Regions from separate parts of the Micromonospora sediminimaris genome, predicted to be linked through region 2. Evidence: riboswitches for the same ligand, from Rfam matches in the RefSeq annotation. Region 2 holds a riboswitch; each other region holds the start of a gene.
What was found. A riboswitch is a leader RNA that binds a small molecule or an ion and turns the genes downstream of it on or off. The one in region 2 is predicted to bind cyclic di-AMP.

Region 1 (3,607 bases), on a different contig from region 2:
CCGACGAGATGGCGACCGAGATGATGGCCGCCGTGGGCCGACTCATGAAGCGCGGCTGACCCGACCCGCCGACGCACCCTCGCGACAGGCGTCGACAGGTCCGGCTGGTTACCATTCGCACACGATGGCCAGCCGAAATCCGTGCCTCGCGGCCCGAGGTCGCCGTCAGGCGTACGCCCGCACGGCCGTCGCGAGCCGGTCCACAGCTCACGGTACGCAGCCACCCCGCCACACTCAGGCCATTCGGGCTGCCCTTCCACACCGCCGTCCGGCGGCACTGAACCGTCTCGCCCATCGACACGTACTCAGCCCTGAAATCGTTGGGAGACACTGAATGGGCGCCGACCACACCCGTTCCGCTCCGCCCACCCCGCCGGGGGTGCGGCGGATCCTCGTCGTGACGGTGGTCCCCCTCTTCATCGCCACCCTGGTCGCCGCCATCGTGCTCTGGCCCCGGGACGCCCCGCGCCCCGAGGCCGCCGACGACACCCCCCGCTACCACGGCACGGTCACCCGGGTGGTCAGCGAGCCATGCCCGCCCAACCCGGTGGTACCCGAGGGGACTCCGACGGCTGCGGACGGCCCCTGCGGCACGGTCACCGTCCGGGTACAGACCGGACCGGACGCCGGGCAGGAGGTGCAGACACCCATCCCGACCGGGCCGGGCGCCCCTCGCGTCGAGGTCGACGACGACATCATCCTGGTCTCGCTGATCGACCCGGAGGATCCGACGGTCAGCACCTACAACATCGCCGAGCACCAACGCGGCAAGCCGCTGGTGTGGCTGGCCGTCCTCTTCGCCGCCGCCATCGTCGCCTTCGGGCGGCTACGCGGACTGGCCGCGCTGGGTGGCCTGGCCGCCAGCTTCGCCATCCTGCTGACCTTCGTACTGCCCGGCATCAGCGCCGGCCAGCCACCGCTCGCGGTCGCCATCGTCGGCGCCTCGCTGATCATGTTCGTGGTGCTGTACCTGACCCACGGCATATCCGCCCAGACTTCGGTGGCCGTGCTCGGCACGCTCGCCAGTCTGGTGCTCACCGGGCTGCTCGGGCTGGCTGCGACCGGGGCCACCCACCTGACCGGTTTCGGCAGCGAGGACGCCACCACCCTGTCCATGTTCCGGGCCGACGTCGACCTGCACGGTCTGCTGCTCGCCGGCATCATCATCGGCTCGTTGGGCGTACTCGACGACGTCACGGTCACCCAGGCCGCCGCGGTCAACGAGTTGCGCCACGCCAACCCGGACCTCTCCCGCCGGGAGTTGTACCGCTCGGCCACCCGGGTCGGGCGGGCACACATCGCCTCTGTGGTCAACACGATCGTGCTGGCGTACGCCGGCGCCTCGCTGCCACTCCTGCTTCTGCTGACCGCGGATTCCCGCGCACTGGGGCAGATCCTGACCAGCGAGTTCCTCACCACGGAGATCGTTCGTAGCGTGGTCGCCACGCTCGGGCTGATCGCCGCGGTACCGCTTACCACCGCGCTGGCCGCGGTGGTAAGCACCGCCGGGCGCGGCGACGCCGACGTCCACAGCGGTGAGCCCACCCCCGTGATTCCCCGGCCGGCAACGGACCGGGCCGAGGCGCTCCACGCCCTCAGCACCCCACCCACCCGAAACACGCCCCCCGCCACCCCTTCAAGGTGGCCCGACCCGGACAGGAGCACGGACACCACATGGTGACACTCCTCAACGTGACCGCCCCTGTAAACGCGGCTCGTAATCGTGTCGCTGGTCACTCAAAGCGATTACGAAATGACGCATCTAGTCGGGTTCGGGGCGTAGAAGCACAGATGGACTGTCAGGTAACCTCACTGCCGGTCACCGCCGAAGGCGCGCAGCGGCGCCTGCGGTGCCGCCGCCCAATCGCCGCCAGGCGAGCCGGGGACCCAGGTACGTGGGGTGAATCCGCGAAAGCGGTAGGGGCCACTTCCGTCCCGAACCCGTCAGCTAACCCGGTCGGCGGTCGATGGAAGGGAAAACAGTGACGGCACCCCTACGCCGCTGGTTGACGCCCGTGGTGGCCGTGTTCGCCGCGTTCGCCGTTTTCGCTGGTCCGATGCCGGCGACGGCCGCACCGAACGACCCCAAACCAGCAGAGCACGACGACGCCCCGCCGATGCTCAACGACTTGATCGAGGCGACCACCCGGGACTACTCCAAGGCCAAGGCCAAACTGGAGAAGTCCAAGAAGCGGCAACTCCGACTGGCGGTTGAGGTCCGCGCCGCTCAGGCTGACCTGGACGCACTCTCGCCACAGGTCGCTCAGATCGCCACCCAGTCGTACCGCACGGGCCGGGTCGGCGCGATCGCCATGCTGTTGCAGAGCAGCGCACCGGACTCGTTCATCAACCGGGCCTCGGCACTGGACGAGCTGAACCTGGTGAACGACAAGAAACTGGGCGAGGTCAACGCGATCAAGCTCCGCGCCGAGCAGGCCAAGCTCGCGCTCGACGCCGAGGTGCGCGAGCAGAAGAAGCTGACAAACGACATGGCGCGCAAGAAGAGCGAGGCGGAGAAGTCCCTCCGACTGGTCGGTGGTGTCGGCCTGACCGGCGGGCTGGTAGACGCCACCTCGCCGGTGGCCCGGATCGCGCCGAACCGGGCCTCGGACGGTGGCTGGAAGCCCGAGTCGTGCAGCCAGAACGACCCCACCACGTCGGGCTGCATCACGCCGCGGACGCTGCACATGTACAAGGAGGTCAAGCGAGCCGGATTCAACCGGTTCGTCGGCTGCTTCCGTCCGGGTGACAAGTTCGAGCACCCCAAGGGCCGGGCCTGTGACTGGTCATTGCAGAACAGCGGCTTCAGCCCGTGGCACAACAACGACACCCGGATCTACGGCAACAACCTGGCGGCCTTCCTGGTCCGCAACGCCGACCGGCTGGGCGTCTACTACGTGATCTGGAACCGGCAGATCTGGTTCGCGGCCACCGAGCGCTGGAGTTCCTACAGTGGCCCGTCCAACCACACGGACCACGTACACGTGTCGCTGCTCTGATCGCTCACACGACGCACCGAGGGCCGTCCCGCCAACCGTGGTGGGACGGCCCTCGGCGTTCCGGAGGTCACCGTCGGACGCGGTCGCCGACTGCCGGTACCCGGACCGGCCTCATTCCTCGCGACGGGTCGCGGGATCAGGGCGCGGTCGCCATCGCACCGCCGAGTGCGGCGGGTTCCGCGGCGACCGCCCGCACCTCACCGGCGGCCAGTCGGTACGACATGCCGACCACCGCACATCGCCCGGCCGCCACCTCCGCAGCGAGAGTCGCGGAGGAGGCCAGCATCGTCTCGACGGTCCGCGCGATGTGGATGTCCACGATGCCGTCCAGGTCGTGCACTCCGGCGTCCTGCGCCCGGCGCAGGCTCGGCACCACGGCGTCGACCACGGCGCCCAGATGCCCGGGCGGCGTGGTGGCGGTGGCCAGTGCCTCGCGGGCCGCCTGGACAGCGCCGCACGAGTCGTGGCCGAGCACCACCACCAGGGGCGTACGCAGCACGGCCACCGCGTACTCCACGCTGCCCAGCACCTCCGGCCCGACGGTGTGTCCGGCGGTACGAACCACGAAGAGGTCGCCCAACCCGCGATCGAAGATGATCTCGGCGGCG
Region 2 (3,607 bases):
ACGCCGAGTCGCGCCTGGCAGAGCTGGCGCACCTGGCCCACCCGCTGACACCGCAGGGTCGCTGCGGGCGATGATTCACTGCCCGTGCCGCGCCGCCGGAACCGTAAGGGCCCGACGTCGTACGCTCCGAAGCCTCAGCCCGGCCGGCCGAAGCTGTGCACCGGGCCGCTGTCCAGTCGCTTCATCTTGACCGGCTGACCCGCCCGGGAGGCGTGCACCACCCAGCCACCACCGACGTACATGCCGACGTGGTGCAGGTCCCGGTAGTAGAAGACGAGGTCGCCGGGGCGCAGCGCGCCGCGACTGACCGACGCGGTGACCCGGCGCTGCCTGGCCGCGTTGTGCGGCAGTGCGACACCGGCCCGCGACCATGCGGCCAGCGTCAGCCCGGAGCAGTCGTACGCGTTCGGCCCCTCGGCGCCCCAGGAGTACGGCTTGCCGATCTGGGCGCAGGCGAAGGTGACCGCCTCACCGGCCGGTCCGCCGGGGTAGCTGGCCGGACAGGGCGCCGGCCGCAGCGGGCCACCGCCACCCTTGCCGTACGCCCGTAGCCGGAGCCGCTGCAACCGGTCGATCTCGGCGTCGATCCGTCGCCGCTTGTCGGCGAGATCGGCCTCGGTGCGGGTGAGCTGATCGATGGTGTGGTCCAGCCCGGCCTTGGCCGCGGCGAGTTCGTCGCGCAGTTCACTCGCGTGCCGGACGTCCTGCTGCTGCACGCGCGCATACCGGTCGAGCAGGCCGAGTTGCTCGACGACCTCGCCCGGCGACCGGCTGCCGAGCAGCGCGTTGACGGCCCGCACCTGCTCGCCCTTGTAAGCGCCGGCAGCGAGCTTGCCGACCCGGTCCATCGCCTGGTCCACCTGGCGTTGCAGCGGCGCGATCCGAGCGGCCAGCGCGTCCGCCTCCCGCCGCTTGCCGGCCAGGTCCTGCCGGGTGGCGTTGTGCTGTTCGATGACGGGTTCGAGCCGGTTCCAGTCCTCGTCGATCCGGCGCTCGATGTCGGCGACCGTGGGGTCGGCCCAGGCCGCCGCCGCACCGCCGGTCAACATCACGGCGGTCGCGGCCAGGGCGGCGGGGATGCAGCGGTACCAGCGGAAACGCGGCGCTGCCGTCGGCCGGCCGGGCAATCCCGGACGCGGTGACGGCGGCCGCGGGGCATGGTCTGCCACCGGGCTCAGCACTCCTTCTTCCCATACCGCCTACCGGGTCAGGCCCTGTGTCGGAGTCTGGACTCCGCCTCGGCTCGACCGAGGACTTCGACACAGGGCCTAGCTGACGGGTTCGGGCGGGAAGGGGCGCCCTACCGTGCCCCGCACGGATTCACCCCGGGTACCTGGTTCCCCGGCTCGCTCACGAGCGATTCGGCGGTGTCGGACCGTTACCGCCCCGGATGGACGGATCTGCCAGCGGTCGACGATTGCCCAGCGTAGGGACGATCAGCGTCGATACGCAACACAACCACACCGTCACTGTGGGTGCTGACATCCGACAATGGCGAGGGCCCCCGTCGACTTGACCGGGGACCCTCGGGAGATCCTGTGCGACCGCTCAGCGGACGCTGGTGGCGGCTCAGCCGGGTCGGCGGAAACCGGCGAGCGGCATGGTGGTGATCGGCGAGACGTTTACCGGCTTACCGGCTCGGGCCGCATGCACCATCTGGTTGTTGCCCAGGTAGAGCCCCACGTGGTGCAGGTCGCTGAAGAAGAAGACCAGGTCACCCGGACGGGCGTCGGACCGCGAGATGGCCTTGCCCTCGTTCCACTGTGCGCCGGTGAAGTGGGTGAGCGAGATGCCGGCAGCCCGGTAGGCGTACTGGGTCAGACCCGAGCAGTCGAACGAGTTCGGGCCGGTGGCGCCCCACACGTACGGCTTGCCGACCTGGGCGCATGCCGTACGGATGGCGGTGCGAGCGGCATCGCTGACCACACCGTTGATGGTCGGGCAGTTGGTGGTCTTCACCGTGGTCACCGGCAGCGACCGTTCGAGCCGCTTGATCTCGGCGTCGATCTGCTTCTTCTTCGCCGCCAGCTGCTTCGCCTTCGTCTCCTGGTCGGCGATCAGGGCGTCGAGCTTGGCCTTCTGGTCGTCGTACTTCTTGCGGATCTTCATGACACCTTCGAGCTCGCGGCGCTCCTGCGACGCGAGCCGGTCAAGGAAGGCCATCTGCTCGCCGAGCTCGTTCGGCTTGGAGTTGAGCAGCACAACACCGATCTCCTTGGACGGGCCGGTGATGTAGTACCGGGAGGCGAGATCGGCGACCCGGTTCATCGCCAGCTCGGTCTCCAGAGCCAGCGGCTGGATCTTCTTCTCCAGGCTCTTCGACTTCTGCTTGTTGACCCGCAGCTGGGAGCGCACCTTGTTGTACTGCTCGATTGTGGGTTCCAGCTTCTCCCACTGCTTGTCGATCTGGGCCTCGATCTCGTCGACCGAGGGTTCGGCGTACGCGGGGGCGGCGAGCAGGCCGGCACCGACCGCGGCGGCGGCGACGAGGACGACCAGCCCACGGGCGGCCCTACGCAGGCCACCCGGACGGGATCGCCCTGGCGCACGACGATGGAGGGGCATGGTTGCCACCGGCAGCGTCTCCTTTGCAGCCGACCACCGGGCGTCCCGCGAGCGGTAAGGGGCGGGGACAGACGACCCATGGCGGTCGGTGCCCAACATTAGGGAACGGTAGGTGGGGAATCAAGGCGACCAACGGCTCATTCACCTTTGCGCGACGGTACGCACACAAAGGGTGTCGACCAATTCGTTACAGTTACGCACGTCAATTGAAAACCGGGCGGGCGGCACTGGTTGAGGTGCCGCCCGCCCGCTGCATTGAGGGCGGTCAGCCGGCCACCGGCGTGCTGTCCCCGGTGCCGCCGACCCGCTCGGGCTTGACCGACCGGAGCAGGACGCTTGCCACGTCGATCACCTCGACCTGCTCGCCGGCACCCTTGCCGTTGACCCCGTCGCTGAGCATTGTCGAGCAGAACGGACAGCCGACGGCGACCGTCCTCGCTCCGGTGGACATGGCCTCCTCGACCCGGTCCACGTTGATCCGCTTGCCGATGCGCTCCTCCATCCACATGCGGGCGCCACCGGCACCGCAGCAGAAGGAGCGCTCGCTGTTACGCGGCATTTCGGTCAGCTCACCCTCGATGGCGCTGCCGAGCACCTCGCGCGGCGGCGTGAAGACCCGGTTGTGCCGCCCCAGGTAACACGGGTCGTGGTAGGTCACGCCGCCGTCGACCGGCTGCACCGGGGTGAGCCTGCCGGTGGCGACCAGGTGGGCCAGCAACTGGGTGTGGTGCACCACCTCGAACTCACCGCCCAGTTGGCCGTACTCATTGCCCAGCGTGTTGAAACAGTGCGGGCAGGTTGCGACGATCTTGCGCTTGGCCTTCTCCCGACCCTCGAACGCTTCGTTCAGGGTCTCGACATTCTGTTGCGCGAGCATCTGGAAGACGAACTCGTTGCCGATCCGTCGGGCCGGGTCGCCGGTGCAGGTCTCCCCCTCGCCGAGGATGGCGAAGGAGACCCCTGCCTCGTTCAGCAGGGTCGCGACGGCCCGGGTGGTCTTCTTCGCCCGGTCCTCGAACGCACCGGCGCAGCCCACCCAGAA
Region 3 (3,607 bases), on a different contig from region 2:
CGGCCGCGAAGCGCCGGTAGAGGTCGGCGGGGACCAGGGACGGATGGTTCGGCCCGCTCAACACGCTCACCGGCGCGCGCAGGCCCTCGCCGAGTGCGAGGTTGTAGAGCTCGTCCAACTCGTGCCGGCTCAACGGCTGGCCGATGACGTCGACGATCTCCTGACGGGTCCCCTCGCGGCGGTCGTGCACGTACCCGCCGGTGCCGCCGGAGTCGCGGGCCACCACCTTCAGGTCGACTCCCTCGCTTACCAGCAACGGTTGCAGTACCTGCCCGACCTCGCCGCCGAGCGCCGCGCAGAGCACCACGTCGACGCCGAGGGACAACACCATCCTGGCCTGCCACACCCCCTGCCCGCCCGGGTGCAGGTGCAACTCCGGTGCGTCGCTCGGCTGGTCGATGGTCACGGTCAGCAGCGGTGTCGGTGCGAAGATCATGACGCGGCCGGTCATGACCGCTCCCCGTTGTCCGTACCGCCGCCGGGTCTGGCGATTCGCTCGTTCATGGCGTTCCTCCCGTTAGCGGACAAATACCGCTTCCTGGTACGACGGTAACCAAGGAGGCGCGTCGATGCGCGCCGAAGGGACGGTGCCCCGCCGGCCAACGGTGAAACGCAGCGCCGGGTGAACCGCTCGTGAAGAGCAGTTCACCCGGCGCGAAGAGGAAGTCAGTACACCGACAGGTGGACGTGGTTGGTGTGGTCGCTGGACGGGTCACCCCGGGCACCGCTGTACGACTTCCAGCCGCTGCTGGGCAGCCAGATCTGCCTGTACCAGATCACGTAGAGCACCGCGAGCCGGTCGGCGTTCTTGACGAAGTACGCCGCCAGGTTGTTGCCGTAGGTCCGGTCGCCTCCGGTCGCGTCCCCGCCGAAGCCGTTCTTCTGGGCGGCGAAGTCGCAGGCCCGACCCTTCGGGTGCTCGCCCGAGCCGCCGGAGCGGTAGCAGGAGACGTACCGGGTGAAGCCAGCCGACTTGGCCTGCTTCAGCGCATGCAGGGTGCGTGGGGTGATGCAGCCGTTGGCCGGGGTGGGGTCGTTGACGCTGCACGACTCCGAGGGCCACGACCCGTCGGAGTTGCGGGGAGCGGGCTTGGCGGTGGGACTCGACCCGCTGCTGCGCGACGGTGACCGGGCGGCCCGCTCGGCGGCCCGGGCCCGTTCGGCCGCCTCGTCCCGCTCGATGGCCACGGTCAACGCCCGCTCGGCCTGGTCCTTGCGCTTGGCCATCACGGCCACCTGCTTGCGCTGCTCCTGGATCTCCACGTCCAGGGCCTGCTTGGTGGCGCTGACCTCGTCCCGGGCCACCTGGAGCTCACGCAGCGCGCGATCCTCGTTGGCAGCCACCGCGTCCAGCGCTGCCGCCCGGTCCATGAAGCCGGCCGGTGAACCGCTGTTGAGCAGAGCCGACGCGGCGCCCAGCCGCCCGGTGCGGTACGCCTGTGCGGCGATCTCGGCGACCTTGGTGCCCCGCTCGGCGACCTGACTCTCGGTCGTCTTGAGCTGCTCGGCAAGCTTCTTCTGGCGCTTGACCGAGCGGTCGAGTGCGGTCTTGGCGTCGAGGTAGCCCTTGCTGGCGGCCTCCAGTTGGGCCCGCAGCGCCGGGGTGCCGCCCTCGTCGTCCACGTCGCCCGGGGCAGCCGCCCGCAATGGCGGCGATGCCGCGGCGGCGGGGGTGAAGGGGGCCAGCGCGACGCCGAGAGTGAGGGCGAGCGCGGCGGCGATCAGGGCCGCCGTACGGGCGGCCGGTCTTACCGTTGCCACTGCTGGCATGCACGTTTCCTTCCGTCAGCCGCCGACCGGGTTAGCTGACGGGTTCGGGACGGAAGATCCCTACCGCTGACGCGGATACACCCCAGGAACCTGGTTCCCCGGTTCGCCCTGGCGGGCGATTAGGCGGCGGCCGCCGCCGGCACCTGTGGGTGCCGCCTGGCGGAGGCCGGGTCCGAGCCTACCGGTGCCCATGTGACCGGTGCAGCTGCTGTTACTGCTGGTGTTCAGTTGTTGACTAGTAGAACAGACCAAAAGCGGACAATAACCCCTTTTCTCTGATTCTTCCGGTCACCACTGCGCCGCCCCGCAGTGCCCGGGATCCGACCGCGGCTCGATCTGGAGGGTCGCGTGCTCGATCTGGAAGTCCTCGTGCAGCGCCGAGCGGGCCGCCGCCAGCACGGCGCCGACGTCGGCGCCCGGTCTGACGGTGAGGTGCGCCGAGGCGACCTCCATGCCGGAGGTCAACGTCCAGACGTGCAGGTCGTGGACGCCGGCCACGCCCGGCACCGCGGCCAGCCGGTCGTACACCGCGGTGACCTGAAGGTGTTCCGGAGCGGCCTGGACCAGGATGCGTACCGCGGCCCGGCCCAGGCGCCAGGTCCGGGGCAGGATGAACGTGGCGATCGCGGTGGCCACCAGAGGATCGGCCCACCACCAGTCGGTCACGGCGATCAGCAGGGCGGCCGTGATCACGCCAAGCGAACCGAGCAGGTCCGCCAGCACCTCCAGATACGCCCCGCGCAGGTTGATGCTCTCCCGCGCCCCCGGACGCAGGAGGGCGAACGCGGCGACGTTGGCGAGCAGGCCGAGTGCGGCCACCACCAGGACCGGGCCGGCGAGCACCTCGGGCGGATCGCCGATTCGGCGTACCGCCTCGACCAGCACGTACACCGCGACGCCGGAGAGCAGTACGGCGTTGGCCAGGGCCGCGAGCACCTCCAGTCGGTAGAGCCCGAAGGTGCGTTGCGGGTCCGTGTCGGCCCGACGGGTGGCGGCCACGGCCGCGAGGGCCATCCCGATGCCCAACACGTCGGTGAACATGTGCCCGGCGTCGGAGAGCAGGGCCAGCGAACCGGTCCGCAGAGCGGTGCCTGCCTCGATCACCATCAGCGCGCTGAGCAGGGCGAACGCTGCCCACAGCCGGCCGGAGTGGCGGTGGGCGGCGTTCGACACCGCAGCGTGGTGGTGGTCATGGCCGGCGCCCACCCAGACACCTTGCGTCGTCCGCCGGACCGGGGACGGAGCTATGCCAACATCGCTATGTGTGCAATCGTCGGGCGGGTCGCCGTGCTCGGTTTCAACCGGTCGGGTCGACGGTGGTCAACCGCTGGGTGGCCCGGGACAGGGCGACGTAGAGGGTACGGACACCGGAGCCCGGCTCCGCCCGGATCTCCGCCGGGGCGACCAGCACCACACCGTCGTACTCCATGCCCTTGGCCTCCAGGCTGGTCACCACCTGCAACCGCTGCCCGCCCAGCGCCCCCAGCCAGGCCGCGACCTGGTCCCGTCGGGGCACCGGAGTGATCACGCCGACGGTCCCCTCGACCTCGCCGAGCAGGGCGCTGGCGGCCGTCACGACGGTGGTCTCCAGCTCGGGCGCCGGCACCTCGAGCTGGAGTGGATCGATCCCGGTGGAACGGACCGCGGTGGGCAATGCGAGATCCGGGTACGCCCGCCGGATCTCGGCCGCCGCCACCGCGAAGATCTCCGCCGAGTTGCGGTAGTTCGTGGTGAGCGTGAACCGGTGCCGGCGGCGGCGCCCCAGCGCCTGGTCGCGGGCCCGGGCCAACTCCTGCGGATCTCCCGTCCACGCGGTCTGCGCCGGATCACCCACCAC
Region 4 (3,607 bases), on a different contig from region 2:
TCGCGGTCGCCGCCGCCTTCACCCTCGGCGCCTGGGCCCTGCCCGGCCACCCGGCTCCCACCGATCGGCCCGCCACCCCGGCACCGCTGGCCGACCCCGCCGTGGCACCGGCGTCTCCGGGTCTGGCCGCATCCCTCGACCTGGTGGGCCTGGCGACGCCTGCTGCGCGGTGGGCCGGTGACGCAGCGGGCCCGGCCGGAGCATGCGCGTCGCCGACGACGTGGGGTGCCGACGATCCCGCCGACCCGACCGGGGTGTCCGCGACGCAGCCGCCGGCCTGTGGCCGGCCCGGGCTGACAGTCCTCGGCAGCGTCGCTGCGGGCGTCACGCGGGGGTCTACGGCCCCGGTCGAGGGCGTCCGGGCCGCCCGCGCCCCACCGCACGCCTGATCCCGGCGACACTGCCCGCCTGATCCCCGGCGACCTTCCGTCGCGTCCGCACCGCTCGGGGCCGCACCCGCGCCGAGCCCTTGCCAACCCGTTGCCGCCAGCCGCACCGTCGGTGCTCCTCAGCACGAGGGGCACCCGCACGAACCGCGACCGCGCCGCAACGCCATCCGCGATCCGCTGCCGGCACGGCCACCGTCGCCGTACCGATTTCCCGAGGTGCCGACATGGAGAAGACAGTTCTCTACCAGTTCCTGATCGAGGTGCCACGCGCCGCCGCCATCTGGTCGGTCCTGCTCGTGCTGGCGTTGGGCGTACTCACCGTGCTTGTCGCCCGCCCGGAGCCGGCCGGGCCGGTGGAGAAACCCGCCGACGAGGACGCGCTCCGCGCCGCGACCGAAGAGGCCGACCTGCGCCGATACGCGGGCGAGGTGGCGGTCGCGGCAGCCGGTGCCGGGCAGAACGCCGAGCGACGCCGTACGGCATGGCGGGTGGCCCAGACGGAACTGGACCGCGCCTGGGCCGCGTACGACCAGGCGGAGGCCGCTGCCCGCCGGCTGGCCGGCGTCGCCGGACTGCCGACCCCACGCACCCCCCGAACCCCGGCTGAGTACGCGGCCCGCGAGCGCTGGCTGCGCCGGGCCGCGATGGCCGCCCACTGGAGTGGCGACCTGACCGCCCGTCAACTCAGCGATGTGCTGGCGCGCCGGTCCGGCTGGGATCCCCGGCGGCATCCGGCTGAGCAGGAGGTGGTCCTCGCCCGGGTGGTGCGTGACAACCGCCTGGCCGCCTATCGATCGGCCGCCGAGCGGGAGCGGGACCTGTGGCGGGCGGCGGAACTGGCCACCGAGGCGGCCCGCGCCCTCTCCGCCGAGGCGTACGCGGCCGCCGAGCGGCTCCGACCGAACCGGCTGCCCGTCTCCGGTCGGGCCACCACCGGGCGGCGCGACCTTGTCCCGCGCTGGCGCCCGGCTCGGCTTGGCTGAAATTCCGTGAGCTGGGTCACATGGGCCGGAAATTCGGTCACTGTTCGTAGGTGAGGCGATTACCGCAGCAATCTCCGTCGAGATTTCCACCGGCCGTCCGGTTGTTACCCTAAGGTGCCCGGAATGCCGTCGATCCCATTGAGCGACGCCAGTTCTCCGATACCCGAAAATTGCCGCCACGGATCATGTTTAAGCAGGTCATGGTGGGTTGGCTTCGAGATGACCGGCCAGTAGTGTCAGCGCGTCCGGTGCGGTAACCGATCGCAGGAAGCGACGCCGTACCGACCCGCTCAATCGTGAACCTCACGAACCGGGGACCCACTGCACCACTGGGGTGAATCCGCGAGTCTCGGCCCGCGGTAGGGCGTCTTCCCGCCCGAATCCGTCAGCTAACCCGGTCGGCGGTGACGGAAGGAGTACCAACCCTCGTGCAGTCCGATGTGATCCCCCTGTTCCCCCGCCTCCACGGCACCGCGGTGCCCGTGCTCGCTGGCCCGACCGCCGCGAGCTGACCCCGGTCATCGCCACCGCCCGGGTCTCTCCGGGCGTACCCCTCGAACGGCCTGTCCCGCTCACCCGGGCGGTCGTCGGCGCGCTGATGCCGCCCGACCGCCGGAGCCGGTGTGCCGTTCTCCCCTCAGCCCGTGGAGGAACCGTGAAGCACACCCTTTCCCGCCGGCTCCGCCGGCTGGTCAGCGAACGCCCCTATCAGCTCGTTGCCGGATCCGCCGTGGCCCTCGTACTTGCCACCGGCACCGGAGCCGCCCTCGCCGGCACCGGGAACACCCCGGCACCCACGCAGACCACGACCGCCGCCGCCGAACTGCTCAGTGACACGGTGGCCGCGCCGAGTCAGGCGGAGGCCGCGCCGACGACCGCCGCACCCAGCAGCGCCGCGCCGGCCAGTGCCGCGCCGGCCAGCGCCGCCGCCTCGCCGTCACCGAAGGCCAGCTCGGCTACCCCGGACCCGGACCTGGTCAGCAAGAAGGCGGCACCGAAGCCGCCGGCCTCGAAGGTTCTGGAGTACGACCACGAGGCCCAGATCAACGGCTACTACTGCGGTCCCGCCGCGGTGCGTAACGCGCTCAGCGCCGCCGGTGTCGCGCGCAGTCAGGACGCCCTGGCCAGCCAGCTCGGCACCACGTTCGCCGGCACCAACTCGGCCGAGGACACCACCCGCGTCCTCAACGCCGTCGTCAAGGGCGACCCGTACGAGACCACGATGATCCGTGGCGGTGCGGCCACCCCGGCCCAGATGGACCAGCTCCAGGCGGACGTCGTCGCCGCCATCACCGACGGGCGGGGCGTCGTGGTGAACGTCGCCGGTTCCGTCACCGACACCGACGGCCGCTGGCACTCGTTCCCCGGCGGCCACTACATCGCCGTGGTCGGCTACCAGGACTCCGGGCGGCTGGTGAAGATCGCCGACTCGGCGGACGCCTCGTACCCGTCGTACTGGCTCAGCACCATCGACCTGGCCAACTGGGCCGCCACCCGCGGCTACTCGGCCTGATCGCATCGTCCCGCTGCACCCGGAAGCCCTCGGCCCGCTGGCCGAGGGCTTCCGTTTCGGGTACGTCAAGCGGCGGGTTCATGCTGTGTCGTCGGGTCGACGTGGCCCGGGTTTCGTCAGGCGTGCGTGCGGTGTTGCGTCGTCAGGCGTGCGTGCGGTGCTGCTTCGCCAGGCCGACGAAGCTCGCCCAGGCGGCCGGGGTGAAGGCCAGCGTGGCGGCGTCGCGGTTCTTGGTGTCGCGGACCAGCACGATGCCGGGCAGGTTGTCGGCGACCTCCACGCAGTCGCCGCCGCCGGCACCGCTGCGGGTGGACTTGCGCCAGGTCGCGCCGTTCAGATCCATGGCTTCACAACATCCTTCATGCGCTCGATCGACTGGCGGCCGGACAGTGCCTCGTTGCGCACCGTCTCCCACCGGGACAGCAGGTCACTCAGGTCGCCGTCCTTGTCGACCAGGACGCCGCCGAGTTGGGTTTCGAGATTACCCACCCAGTCACCGTCCGCCCCCCTCGCCAGGATGAAGGGGCCGGTCAGTCCGATGTGCATGCCGACGCCGGTGGGCACCAGGTGCACGCTGATGTTGGGTCGGGTGGCCAGCGCCATGAGGTGGTGCACCTGCTCGACCAGCACGTCCTTCAGCTCCTCGTCGACCCGCCGCAGCACCACCTCGTCGATCACCGCGATGAGCTGGGGCGGGTCGTCCTGCTCCAGCACCGTCTGCC

Region 1: linked by a shared signal. The riboswitch ahead of Vse01_RS08275 (coiled-coil domain-containing protein) and the one ahead of Vse01_RS14025 (NlpC/P60 family protein) in region 2 are both predicted to bind cyclic di-AMP.
Region 3: linked by a shared signal. The riboswitch ahead of Vse01_RS19065 (coiled-coil domain-containing protein) and the one ahead of Vse01_RS14025 (NlpC/P60 family protein) in region 2 are both predicted to bind cyclic di-AMP.
Region 4: linked by a shared signal. The riboswitch ahead of Vse01_RS24565 (C39 family peptidase) and the one ahead of Vse01_RS14025 (NlpC/P60 family protein) in region 2 are both predicted to bind cyclic di-AMP.

What each region holds. Positions count from the first base shown of each region.
Region 1 is NZ_BOPD01000009.1:250,260-253,866, forward strand. It holds gene Vse01_RS08265 (metal-sensitive transcriptional regulator) at 1-59, shown strand, start outside; gene Vse01_RS08270 (YibE/F family protein) at 335-1,681, shown strand; cyclic di-AMP (ydaO/yuaA leader) riboswitch at 1,848-1,979, shown strand; gene Vse01_RS08275 (coiled-coil domain-containing protein) at 1,983-2,999, shown strand; gene Vse01_RS08280 (carbonic anhydrase) at 3,136-3,607, opposite strand, start outside.
Region 2 is NZ_BOPD01000016.1:26,270-29,876, forward strand. It holds gene dcd (dCTP deaminase) at 1-48, shown strand, start outside; gene Vse01_RS14025 (NlpC/P60 family protein) at 135-1,169, opposite strand; cyclic di-AMP (ydaO/yuaA leader) riboswitch at 1,244-1,377, opposite strand; gene Vse01_RS14030 (C40 family peptidase) at 1,570-2,580, opposite strand; gene Vse01_RS14035 ((Fe-S)-binding protein) at 2,831-3,607, opposite strand, start outside.
Region 3 is NZ_BOPD01000023.1:50,418-54,024, forward strand. It holds gene Vse01_RS19060 (1-phosphofructokinase family hexose kinase) at 1-451, opposite strand, end outside; gene Vse01_RS19065 (coiled-coil domain-containing protein) at 667-1,770, opposite strand; cyclic di-AMP (ydaO/yuaA leader) riboswitch at 1,775-1,906, opposite strand; gene Vse01_RS19070 (cation diffusion facilitator family transporter) at 2,059-2,976, opposite strand; gene Vse01_RS19075 (HelD family protein) at 3,068-3,607, opposite strand, start outside.
Region 4 is NZ_BOPD01000036.1:21,575-25,181, forward strand. It holds gene Vse01_RS24555 (hypothetical protein) at 1-389, shown strand, start outside; gene Vse01_RS24560 (hypothetical protein) at 614-1,372, shown strand; cyclic di-AMP (ydaO/yuaA leader) riboswitch at 1,650-1,791, shown strand; gene Vse01_RS24565 (C39 family peptidase) at 1,971-2,885, shown strand; gene Vse01_RS24570 (DUF397 domain-containing protein) at 3,028-3,228, opposite strand; gene Vse01_RS24575 (helix-turn-helix domain-containing protein) at 3,219-3,607, opposite strand, start outside.